DNA from 3 places in the Marinomonas sp. ATLA20 genome. Region 1 is predicted to be linked to each of the others. Evidence: predicted binding sites of a transcription regulator. Region 1 holds the regulator's gene; each other region holds the start of a gene.

The links. The regulator LexA, encoded in region 1, represses DNA repair genes until DNA is damaged. The targets are predictions, from matches to a motif close to TACTGTNTANNTANACAGTA.
Region 2: the regulator LexA is predicted to act here: its motif matches at 1,041-1,060, upstream of AC2A4J_RS05330 (YebG family protein).
Region 3: the regulator LexA is predicted to act here: its motif matches at 1,910-1,929, upstream of dinB (DNA polymerase IV).

The regions. Positions count from the first base shown of each region.
Region 1 is NZ_JBXUKU010000005.1:206,231-210,372, reverse strand. It holds gene dinG (ATP-dependent DNA helicase DinG) at 1-1,855, opposite strand, end outside; gene lexA (transcriptional repressor LexA) at 1,925-2,548, shown strand; gene AC2A4J_RS10595 (hypothetical protein) at 2,666-2,932, opposite strand; gene AC2A4J_RS10590 (DUF6586 family protein) at 2,935-3,405, opposite strand; gene topA (type I DNA topoisomerase) at 3,402-4,142, opposite strand, start outside.
Region 2 is NZ_JBXUKU010000002.1:197,436-201,577, reverse strand. It holds gene AC2A4J_RS05340 (DUF1439 domain-containing protein) at 1-87, opposite strand, end outside; gene AC2A4J_RS05335 (mechanosensitive ion channel family protein) at 80-955, opposite strand; gene AC2A4J_RS05330 (YebG family protein) at 1,083-1,499, shown strand; gene AC2A4J_RS05325 (aspartyl/asparaginyl beta-hydroxylase domain-containing protein) at 1,744-2,712, shown strand; gene AC2A4J_RS05320 (TIGR03643 family protein) at 2,812-3,057, opposite strand; gene AC2A4J_RS05315 (LysR substrate-binding domain-containing protein) at 3,170-4,063, opposite strand.
Region 3 is NZ_JBXUKU010000014.1:2,803-6,944, forward strand. It holds gene AC2A4J_RS17850 (flagellar assembly protein T N-terminal domain-containing protein) at 1-920, opposite strand, end outside; gene AC2A4J_RS17855 (LPP20 family lipoprotein) at 924-1,553, opposite strand; gene dinB (DNA polymerase IV) at 1,946-3,004, shown strand; gene AC2A4J_RS17865 (hypothetical protein) at 3,075-4,055, shown strand.

The sequences.
Region 1 (4,142 bases):
AATAATCACCGGGCAGATCCACTCCTTCCGCAAAACTGGCTAAACCGAGCAGCAAACTGCCTTTCCCGTCATCAATGCGGGATTTATGGGAATCTAAAATTACACGTTTAGATTGCTCACCTTGCATCAAAAGTATTTCTTGCAGTCCAGCCGAAACAGACTGAGCCACTTCCTCCATCTGACGACGAGAAGAAAACAGCACCAAACTGCCCTTTTCTGTGTTCACATGTTCATTTAAGTAAGCAACAATCTCGGCAGTATGCTGTTCTACTCGGTTTGGCTCATGCTCCATATTCGGCACCACCAAAAGACCATTTTCTTGGAAATTAAACGGGCTTATGACACGCAGATATTCGCTTTCCCGCGGTACGCCTGAGCGCATATTAAAACGATGAAATTGATTTAGCGCTGTCAACGTTGCCGAGGTCACTACAGCACCAAAGCATTTGTCCCAAAGCTGCTGCCTTAAGGTATTGGCTGCAAGTATTGGAGATGCGCCCAGTTCAATATCTTGTTCCATTCCTTGACCGGACAAAACTAACCAGCGAGCATTTGGCGGGAAATTCTGATCATCTACTGTTGAGTAAAGTCGCCACAAGCCAACACATTGCTCCAGACGCCCCATAACAACACCCAAAATAGGCTGCCAAGTTTCCGCCGTTTCAGGCGTCACTCCCATGCCTTCATTTTGCTTCGTTTTTTTACACTCGTCTTGAATACTTTCTATATTGTTAAATAGTTTTTGATAGGACGTTTGTAGGCTATAAGCCAACTGGCGCAATTCATCTGGCACCAGACCAAATTCAAACCGATGTTGATTGTTTTCTTGATCCAAACCCAACCCCTGAATATAAGGAGCCAAGCCTTGTTGCGCATATTGGATAAAGTTAACAATACTTTGTATTTGCTGTGGGATTTTTAACAAAAGCTGGCCAGTCAAACTGACATCATCGGTTAACTCCTGCTTCAAATTAACTAGATTTTTCTCCAGTTGACGTAACCAAGTAATACTTTGTTGTAAACGAACTTCATGACGGAAATGTCCAATAGCCTTATCAGGAAGATGATGCCCCTCATCAAAAACGTAGATAGTTTCTTTTGGTGGGGTAAGAATCGCACCACCACCCAATGACAAGTCTGCCAACACCAAATCATGGTTAGCTACAATCACATCCGCGACTTCAATCTCAGCGCGCGCTTTAAAAAACGGACAAGCGGAATAATTAGCGCAATTTCGATTAGTACACTGCTGATGATCGGTTGTTAAACGTCGCCAATCCTGGTCTCGAACAATGCCAGACCAGTTATCTTTATCACCATCCCATTCACCTTTTGACAAAGCGGCATCCATTTCTTGATACAGAACAGTATTAACGTCATCTGAGTGAAGGTGCTGTTCAAATAGGCCCGCAAACATATCCTCCATGGCCAGCTCTTCTGATCCTAAAAAACCTTCGAGGTTATTCAAGCAAAGATAGCGGCCTCGGCCTTTAGCAAGCGTGTACTTGAACGAGAGTTCAGTATGCTCAAGCAAGTCTGGTAATTCTTTATGTAAAATCTGCTCTTGGAGTGCAACTGTCGCAGTAGAAATAATTAATTTGAGGCCACGTGCCTTAGCAATTGGTATTGCGGCAAGACAATACGACAGGGTCTTACCCGTACCCGTACCCGCCTCAATTACGGCAACATGCTTCTCCTCAAGCCGTTCGCCTTCAGAACCTTGTCTAATGTTGCCCAAGGTTCGAGCGATTGCACCAATCATCTGGCGCTGTCCAGCCCTTGGTTTATGGGACTTCGCATCCAAAGATGCTCGGTATGCAAGTTGAATCTGTTTTTTTAGTTCGTCTGAAAGCATTTATATCATTGAGTATAGTTAGGAATGCTGTATATAATAACAGTAACTGTATAAACAACCAGATAACCTATGATTAAATTAACCAAAAGACAATCTGACGTACTAGAAACCATTCGCGAATTTATAAGTGAAACAGGTTTTCCACCGACTAGAGCAGAAATAGCACGCCGGCTTGGGTTTAAATCCCCAAATGCAGCCGAAGAGCACCTAAAAGCCCTATGCAAAAAAGGCGCTATAGAGATGCTTTCTGGCGCATCTAGAGGAATACGCTTAGTCGATCGCGCATCAAATGATGAGCCCGTTGACGACCTTGGCTTACCTGTCATAGGCAAAGTCGCTGCAGGTTACCCTATTTTGGCTCAGGAAAACATTGCTTCGCATGTAAACATTCCAGCGAGTATGTTTTCTCCGCAAGCGGATTACTTCTTGTCTGTATCAGGCACTAGCATGAAAGACATTGGCATAATGGAAGGTGATCTCTTAGCCGTTCACAAAACCACCACCGTGCGCAATGGACAAATTGTCGTTGCTCGTATTGGTGACGAAGTAACCGTTAAGCGTTTCGAGCAGAAAGGCAGTATCGTTAGGCTCATTCCTGAAAACGAAGAGTTCAGCGACATCCTTGTTGACCTTGAAAGCGAAGAGTTTGCAATTGAAGGCCTATCGGTAGGTGTCATTCGCCAAGGACTTTGAATACTCCCATTCGCTTCAACACTAGATAAATAAAAAAGCGAAGCTTATGCTTCGCTTTTTTATTTGAGCCTATATTGCGTCCATCAGTTTCATTACAGCTGATTTAGGGTCGCTTATTCAGTGCAAAATTTTAGGACGAAAATCTTCATCATCAAGATATTCCGAGTCATCGTCAAAAAACGAATCATCCGAATAAACAAAATCAATGCCTGCATGAAACATACATTTCGCTAATTCAAAATAACGATCCTTTAGATAAGACCGAGTATCATCTGATATTTGCAATGTTGCTAATGGAACGGTTTCCTCACCATCTTCACTGGCTGGACGCAGCACGATATCGCCGTTATCTAGCTCAACAATTTCTAGGTAGGATTCTTTCATATTTAATACTCTGATGACTCTTCTCTAAAACGTAATACTAATTCAACCAACTTGGCTAAATATAAACTCACGGAAGCTCCCGCATCACTTCCACGCCCTATCAGGTTGTCGCTTTGAACCGCTGATGATATAGACGCACGACACTCGAACTGAACCAAATACGCCTGATCTAATTGGTAGCACCAAGAATTACTATGTGCTAGCAAATCAGCCAACTCAGCCAATACAGGAACAACGATTTGCTTGTTTTCAGACTCTGCCAGCAGCTTAGCAACGTCCAAGGATCCAGATAAAGAATAAGCAGCGGTTACTTCTTTTAACAAGCCGTTAAGAGCACTTCTCAACTGGAAAATAGCCGAGCTTTCTAGCCCGACTTTCAACCACACTTCATCAGTGTCTTGACTCTGCTTAATAAAACGCCTTGCCGTGTCCAGTTTTTGATTGGTTACGCTGGCTAAACTAGCACCACTCATTTTTTCTTACCTTCCTCAACAACCCATTTAGAACCAACATAAAATGCTTTCCAGCCTGTTGGTTTACCCTCATCGTTCTCCGTCATGACGTATTGCTCTTTCGTCTTACGGCTATAACGAATGATGGCTGGACGACCTTCGGAATCCTTTACTGGTGCTTTGGCAAAGAAATGGTATTTCGGGTCGATTTGATCCATATAAGGAAGCAGCTCTTTTACCATAGGCGCTCTTGTTTCCCGCTTGCGAGGGAACTGACTAGCAGCAAGGAATAAGCCCGTCGCACCATCACGAAGCACATAGTGATCTTCCACTTTCTGACAAGCAAGGTCAGGCATTGGCACAGGATCCATCTTCGGCGGCGCAGCTTCACCACTTTTCAGCAGCTTACGAGTGTTTTTGCACTCCTCGTTTGTACAGCCAAAGTATTTACCAAAGCGGCCTGTTTTAAGCTGCATTTCTGATTCACATTTATCGCATTCAAGCGTAGGACCGTCATAGCCTTTAATCTTGAAAACACCATGCTCAACTTCATAACCAGAACAAGCTGGGTTGTTACCACACACATGAAGCTTACGGCGCTCATCCATTAAGTAACTGTCCATAGCGGATCCGCAAATCTTACAACGATGTTTATTGATCAGCGCTTTAGACTCGCCTTCTTCATCATCGACCGCTATTGCTTCATCACCACGGGTCAGGTTTATGGTTGCTTTACAACGCTCTTTTGGCGGCAATGC
Region 2 (4,142 bases), on a different contig from region 1:
GCTGACACGAAAACTGTTACATCCCACTAAAAGCACAGAAGTGGACACTAATAAAAATGTCGTAAAGGCTCGAATGTATTTACTCATTCCGCTCTCCTTTCATCACACTCAAGTCACGCCTTTCATACCAAAACCGCATAAAATCTTCTGTGACTTTTTGCTCTATTTCGACCGCTTCATCGGTTGGGCAAAATAGTGAGACAGTAAAAATATTAAACCCTTCAATCGTGGTCGTGATTCGAACTCTGGGCTCAGGGCCCGATATTTTTATGTCCAAACGTTTCTCAATAAGACTGTTATAACGAATTGCCACCTCATGAAAATGCTCACTGTATTCACGAATATTATTGAGGATATGCTCTTTAATTAAAAATAAATTCACATCGTCAGTAGCACGAGAAATTGAGAAAGTATGCGTCACGTATCGACGCATGTAATTCAAGTTTTGTACGGTATGCAGTAATAAAACACTATTAGGAACCACTGTAGTGCGACCAGTATATGTGTAACTGCCGCCTTTCAAATCGACTTCAAATAATGTCGTCGAGAGCCAATCACTGTCGGTTACTTCCCCTTCATAATTGGCAATGCGTATCCAGTCCCCAACCTGATACGGTCTTGTACTGGCACGATAAAAAGCCCCAACGATACAAGCAATAAATTCTTTTGTTGCGATAACCAATGCCACCATGAAAGCAGCAATTGAGATGGCAATATTCTGAAGTTCAGATGACCAAATAAGAACCAGACCGACAACTAAAAACAAATTAAATATGTTGTCGACAGTATTAATTCTTTGGCGTTTTTTATCGTGCTCAATCTTTTGATGAAGTCGAATAGCACGCTTGGTGTAACGTCGAACAATGTAAGACAATAAAATCCAAGCGACTGTTAAAACAATCTCAACATGATCCATCAGAATGGAAAAATCTAATTGGGAAAAATCAACAGACATAAAAGTGTTTCCTTTATTAAGCCCGCTACTTTAACAATCATTGTTAGGATCAACAAACAAAAGCGCTAGACAAGAGATGAAAAATAACTGTATATTTATACAGTATTATTTTTTCACGAGGTGGATTATGCCTGTAATTATTAAATATGTTGTAGAACGCGATGGAATTGAAAAAATGACGTTTACTTCGAAAGCAGAAGCCGATGCGTACGACAAACTGTTGGATACTGCCGAAGCGCTGTATGAAATCCTAGATCAAAGTGAACTAGCAGGAGACCATGGCCAAAAAGAAGCACTTTCCATGTACCTTGCACAAAGCAAAGACTCTATTTTGGACATTTTTAGCAATAAAAAGAAAAGCCCTCAGAAAACCAAAAAAACAAATAAGTCATCCAGTACACAGCTTGACCTAGCGGAAGACACTCCTAAAAAGTCGCTTGAAGACTTAGTCATAGAGCCTGATGAAGATGTGGTGTATGACGAAGAAAGCACCCTTTCCTTTGATGATGAGTTAACAAACTACCGTGAAAGTGATGCCGCATAATGCGGCATCAAAAACCCAAAAAATCAAAAAATCACGCACATAAGTCCGCAACAAAAACACTTTCATTCAAATTAATGAAATATAAGAATGAACGATGCAACCCTGCCTAAAAAAGTGAATTATATATATACAAAAAAGTATTACTTTATCTCTATAAATCCCTGTATCAGTGTTCACATTTGGTGACACTTAGTAAATAATTAGCAAGATACTGACTAATTATTTACAGACGGAAATAAAGTTGATGCAGCTAGCTCTAATATTAATGGTGATCGCGACCTTCAGTATGTGCTCTATGTACTACATATTTACTTATAGAGGAAACATTCGCTACACAAGTTGGTCTGAATATTTGCGTAAAGGGTGGCCAATTTTTGCGCCACTTAATTGCCTACTCTATTTATTTTCCTGCAAAAAAGTCCGTCGACCTATTATCGACACGCTACAATACGAAGAATTAGATGAACTAAGAAAAAACTGGGAAGTCATACGAGATGAGGCACTTACCCTACAGCATAGGGGTGAATTAGAGAACATCAACAAACCTGGATCTGACGCTTCTTATGATTTGGGGTTCCGAACATTCCATAAGTATGGCTGGAGAAAGTATTATTTGAAATGGTATGGATACACCCATACATCAGCACAGCAACAGTGTCCAAAAACCACAGAAATTCTCAGTAAGATTAAGAGCATCAACGGTGCTATGTTTGCTTACATGCCAGCAGGTTCAGAACTCACTCGTCACCTTGATCCAGTTGCCTGCTCTTTACGCTATCATTTGGGACTAGATACACCCAACTCTCGAGACTGCTTTATCAATATCGACGGCGAACAATATGCTTGGCAAGATGGCAAAGACCTACTTTTCGATGAAACCTATCTACACTTTGTGAAAAACAACACAGACCAGAGCCGTCTCATTTTAATGTGTGATTTTGATCGCCCAGTCAACATTTTTGGAAAAATCATTAACTTCTGCTACAAAGTATTGATGAAAGCCTCTGTCGTACCTAATACAGATGAAGACAAAGGTGGCTTAGCAAATAGAATTTTCAAAAATATCACACCACTATTACAACAAAGCAAAGAGCTCAAGAAAACGAACCGAAAGGCTTATAAGCGATTAAAGTATGCTGTAAATACAGCACTGCTTTTAGCGATCATGGGTCTATTAGTTGGCTTTATTCAATTCATATCTTGGTTGATGTAATAGTAGAGTAGAAAAGAAAATGAGATAAGTTCATCTCCTTCTTACCCTAAATCATCTCCGCCTACTAACGATTGGGAGTGATAATCCTTCCAGTCGTTGTTAGCGCCCTTTATTAGCACGAATTTTATACTGCGTTTTGCAGTAGCCGCGAGAAATATCGGGATTGCGCAATGCCGAATGCTTACTCGCGCGCCCTGACACCCTAGCCCGCCAGTTTCTAAAGGCTTTAGATTTAAGATTACTTCGCATTAATAAAATAACATCCGGCTCAGAAAGCCCATAAAGTGTTTGAATGGCTTCAAATGGCGTACGATCTTCCCAAGCCATTTCGATGATTCGTGACATGTCTGGAGCCAAAATATAGTCTGTAGACAAAATCATTCCTTAAGTAATAAACATGATGAGCGTTATACGAAGGGATGAGGTCAACGGATCAACTATTTTTGGCTGCAATTATTTATCGCGGAGAATTACCAGCCTGCCTTACTAACCAATCAAAAAACACCATCGCTGCGCCATGTAATTCCGTCCCAGATCGACGCACTAAATAAAACGATTCGCTGGCTTCAATATCTTTTCTAAACGGAGCGACCAGTTTGCCTTCGTTCAACATACCCTCCACCATAGAAGAACGAGCCAACGCCACACCTTGTCCAAGTTCCGCCATGCGCAAAGTCGAAACAAGCGTATCGAATTGCATCCCGACGGACGAATCGACATTATCCACGCCCATGATATTCAGCCAATAACCCCAACCTTCTTCGTAGCCAATAACATGCAAAAGCGCATGATTCACCAAATCCTCAGGTTCCAACAAAGGCGATTTTTCCATCAATTCAGGAGAACATACCGGAACCAAATTATCCCAAGTCAGTCGTTGCGAAATTAGCCCTGGCCATTCACCATGTCCCCAGCGAATTTCCATATCGTCTTCATCGTCTAGTGCTTGAACCCAAATGTTACTCACGTAGCGAATATCGTAATGGGGATAAGCGGCACTAAAATCCGCAAGTTTGGGCGCTAACCAGTGAGAAAAGAACGACAAACTGCCACACACTTTGATTGTTTGTTTATCGTGCTGAGTAAAGATCTCGTTCGTGCCAACTGTCAAACGAGAAATCGCATCTTTTACCACAGGAAAGTAAGAACGCCCTTCTTCAGTTAGACTCAAACCACGTGGCAGACGTTTAAATAATGACACACCCAAATGACTTTCTAACAAACGAATCTGCTGACTTACTGCCCCTTGGGTCAAGCATAACTCTTCCGCTGCATGCGTGAAATTAAGACATCGAGCCGATACTTCAAAGGTATGCAGCCAATTTAATGGAGGAAGGGATTTCTTACTCATGATGAATACCCAAAAAAGGAGAGAATCTTGACCAACAATTGTGGCCAAGATTTGTCATCAATACTAGGGAAGGTGCGAA
Region 3 (4,142 bases), on a different contig from region 1:
CGTAATTGTTCGCTGGTATCCAAGGCGCTTTCTTTTAGAGCTTGTTGGACTACCTTGCCATAATGTACTGTCCAAAACTTTGCACTGCCAAAGCCTATTCTTGCATGGTCTGATACATCCCAGTTACCAATTTCGTTGTATCTATGTTCAAACAACAAGGCGCCACTGAAACCATCATAGATATAGATATCGACCACAAAGTTTCTTTCTTTATCTATTTCTTCATCTAGTAAGTCTTTTGCATTTTTATCGTCGGGGCGTCTTAGGTATAGTTCGCCAATATCTCTGATAACACCGCTTATAATATATTGCACGCCTAGCTGTTCGCTTATGCGGGTAACATTTGTTAGTGAGCCATCGTAATTGGTTGAGGATGGGGCGTTTATAAGATCAGGGTAGATGGCGATATTGGTTGCTGTTAAGGCTCTTAGGTAGCCTTGTTTATTTATTTCATCGGCAAGGTCTTTGGGAAGTTCTCTGGATATATTGCTGAGTTCTCCAAGTCTTGCCTGCTGAGGAACCTGTAATTCAAACCCAGTTACGCCAACGGTTTTCTTGTAATAGCTTGTTGGACCGGTGCTACATTGTGAGTCTGGTGTAACGTCTACGCGGGCAACAACGGTGAGAAAGTCACCGTTTTGTTCTTCGGAAATGATTCTGGCTTTTTGAACATAACCTGAACTGCGGATTTCTAAATTTGATTCAAGCTCGCCATTGTATAATTCGTCTTTAATATTGACCCTTGAGCCCGATTCTAAAACGGCTTGTTTAATCGCTTGCTGCGTTGCTCTATAGCGAGCATCAGCGATGTCATTGTTATATATGACGGCTTCACCCACAGCATCAATGCTTTTTGCAAAGCAAGATATAGGCAATAAAAATACTATTGTGACGAGCAGTAGGCGTTTCAACATGAGCATTTGTTATTCAATACTGTAGAAATTGGTCGTCGGAGTGGCGTTTTCAACATTAATAGCGCGGTATCCTGGTTGAATTCTGCAGTTTGGATCTGTTTGGACGTTCGAAGAACTTAAGCACTGGCGAAAGTTTTCTTGTAAGGCCATTTCAACAACGGTTTCGAATGTACCGTCTTCGTGTTCGCGCTGAGAGACAACTTTCGCTCCCACTAGGTAGGCATCAACATAGGTTCTTAATTCATCGTTTTGCATGACCATGTTACTCAAGGAGCTTGAACCATCAATTTTTAAACCATAAACACGCTCTGATAGGTTTCGATATGCGTCTAGCATAGAGCTGCGTAGTGTCATAATGCGCGCCTGAGATTTGGTTAGGCGTTTATTTGTCATCATTGCGGCATAGCCTGTAGCCGTCACAATGATAGGTTCTTGCTTAATAACAGCAATGGTGTTGTTGGCATTCAATGCCCCATTCTGTGGGTTGCTATAAGAAGAGCCATTGCCTACAGTGTTACCATTACAAGGTGCGACGGTTGTACATGTTGTGCCAGAGGCGCTTTGTTGACTGAGGTTTTGACAACCCGCTAGGGTGATGGCACCTATGGCTATAAAAAATATTCGAAGTGATAGTGTCATGGTGGTGCCCTTGTATGGAAGTCCTTACATTAATATCCTGAGTCTAGTAGCCACTAATTTAAATGGTGTGCTTTTCAACTAAGCGATGAATCGCTTCAGGTGTAACTATTCGTAGTTTGTTCAAAAAAGCTTTATTTTTCAATATGCCTAATCCGATGGACAAAATGTAAACCATTTTGCTCTACAGCGTCCATGTTTGGGGGCTTAAAAAAGCACTTTTTCTTTGTTTTTTGTAATAAAGTTGTTCTTTCCGTGTATTTTTTTAAATTTGTTCAATTATTCTACGGTCTGAGTGTTTTTTCTAGAAGTGTCTTTACAATGTTTTTAGAAGATGAAGGACTATTTGAAATGGTATAAACTGTTTTTTTATACAGTGCTTTTTGGGTGTTATATTGCAGAATCGTAAGATTATTCATATCGATGCTGATTGCTTTTATGCAGCGATAGAGATGCGCGACGACCCTGGTCTGCGTGATGTTCCTATTGCAATTGGTGGCCCTGAAAGTGGTCGAAGTGTGTTGTCGACCGCTAACTACGCGGCTCGTGTTTTTGGTGTGCGTTCTGCTATGCCAACGTCAGTCGCTAAGCGACTTTGTCCTGCATTGTTAGTGATACCTGGAAATATGAATAAATATCGAATTGCCTCAGAGCAAATGCACGCCATTTTTCGTGATTTTACCGATGTTATTGAGCCTTTGTCATTGGATGAAGCTTATTTAGATGTGACGAATACAACGGATTTTCAAGGTAGTGCAACACGAATAGCAGAAGAAATTCGTTCACGAATATCCAAAGAAGTAGGGATTACTGTATCGGCTGGCGTGGCGACAAACAAATTTATTGCGAAAGTGGCGAGTGATTGGGATAAGCCAGATGGTTTGACGGTGGTTACACCAGTAAAGCAGTTTGAATTTGTTTCTAATGTCCCTGTTAAGTTTATTTCTGGTATTGGTCGCGTAGCGCAAGAAAAATTAGCCGCATTGGGAGTCTTTAAATGCTCTGATTTGCAGGCTTTGGACTTTTCGGTTTTGCAGAAAAGCTTTGGTAGTATGGCATTTCGGTTATCGCAGTTTGCCCTTGGGATTGATGACCGACCAGTAACTGTTTCTCGTGAAAGGAAAAGTGTTTCTGTGGAGCATACGTTTTCAAAAGACTTACTTGATCTTCCGGCCTGTCAGGCTGTTTTGCCTCTTTTGCTTGCAGATTTAAAAAAACGGATGACAGGAAGAAACTTTGAGTCACAGCTAAGTAAATATTATCTTAAAGTGAAATTTGACGATTTTAAGCAAACCACGATTGAGCAGCCAATTAAGGCTAAATTGTCAGATGAGGTGTTTTCACAACTTTTGCAGCAGGCGTATTCTCGCTCTCGGCGTCCAGTTCGTTTGATTGGTGTAGGGTATCGATTATCGCCACCAGAACCACATCAGTTGAATTTACCTTTTGTTTAAAAATGTAAATTCCAACCAATTTTGCAGCTTCTAACTATACTGAAGAATGAATAATTCGGAGGTGCTCATTATGTTGAAACAACAGAGTAAGTTTGATTATACAAATTTAAGTATGCCTGACCCTTTGTCGCATAGGTTGCGTTTTGAAGTGGAGCAAACATTGAGTTGTTTGTATGCAGATGCTTCTTTGGTTGATCAAATGGATGAATTGTATCTCCCTTTTTCTAGTTGGCTAAGTCAAAAAGCGCATTCTGGGAAAGGGCCTTTAGTTGTTGGTGTTGGTGGTGCTCAAGGGTGTGGGAAAACCACATTTTGTAGTGTTATTAGTCGAATATTAAAGAAGGGGTTTGACCTGAACAGTATTGTAATCAGCTTGGACGACTTATATAGCACTCGGCAAGATCGGATGAAGTTTGCCAATCAAACAACCCCAATGTTTTCTGTACGAGGTGTGCCTGGAACTCATGATGTCGACTTTGCTCTTTCTCTTTTTGAGCGCTTGAAAAACCTTAAAGATGGGGAGGTGATGAAGTTTCCTCGTTTTGATAAGTCGATTGATGACCGAAAAGCGGTTCATTTATGGCAAGAGGTTCAGGGTCCTGTTGATATTGTTTTATTTGAAGGTTGGTGTGTTGGTGCGCCGCCAATGGTTGAAGGCTTGGGTCAAGCATTGAATGAGCTTGAGGCGGAAATGGATGCCGATGGTTTGTGGCGTAATAAAGTGAATCAACTCTTAAAAGAGGATTATAAGTCGTTATTTTCACAAATTGATCTGATGGCTTGGATGCAGGCTCCAGACTACAACGTTGTCTATCATTGGCGTAATAAACAAGAGCGGGTTTTAGAAAACCATCTTCATGATATTCATGGTGTCCTACTAGATACCATTGATTTGAAAGTAATGTCTTCAGAAGAGTTGAAACGATTCATGCAATATTACGAAAGGCTGACGCGACACATGTTAGCTGTGATGCCAAGTAAGGCGGATGTGCTATTTAAGTTAAATGAAAAACAGGAAGTAATGGAAATGCGCTTCCCAGTTGAGCACTAAGCCTTAACGTCAAAAGTTTGTTTATAAAGCGAGTGTAGTAGATTCAATGTGTCGAGTGATAAACGTCAATATGATAGGCTATGGCGA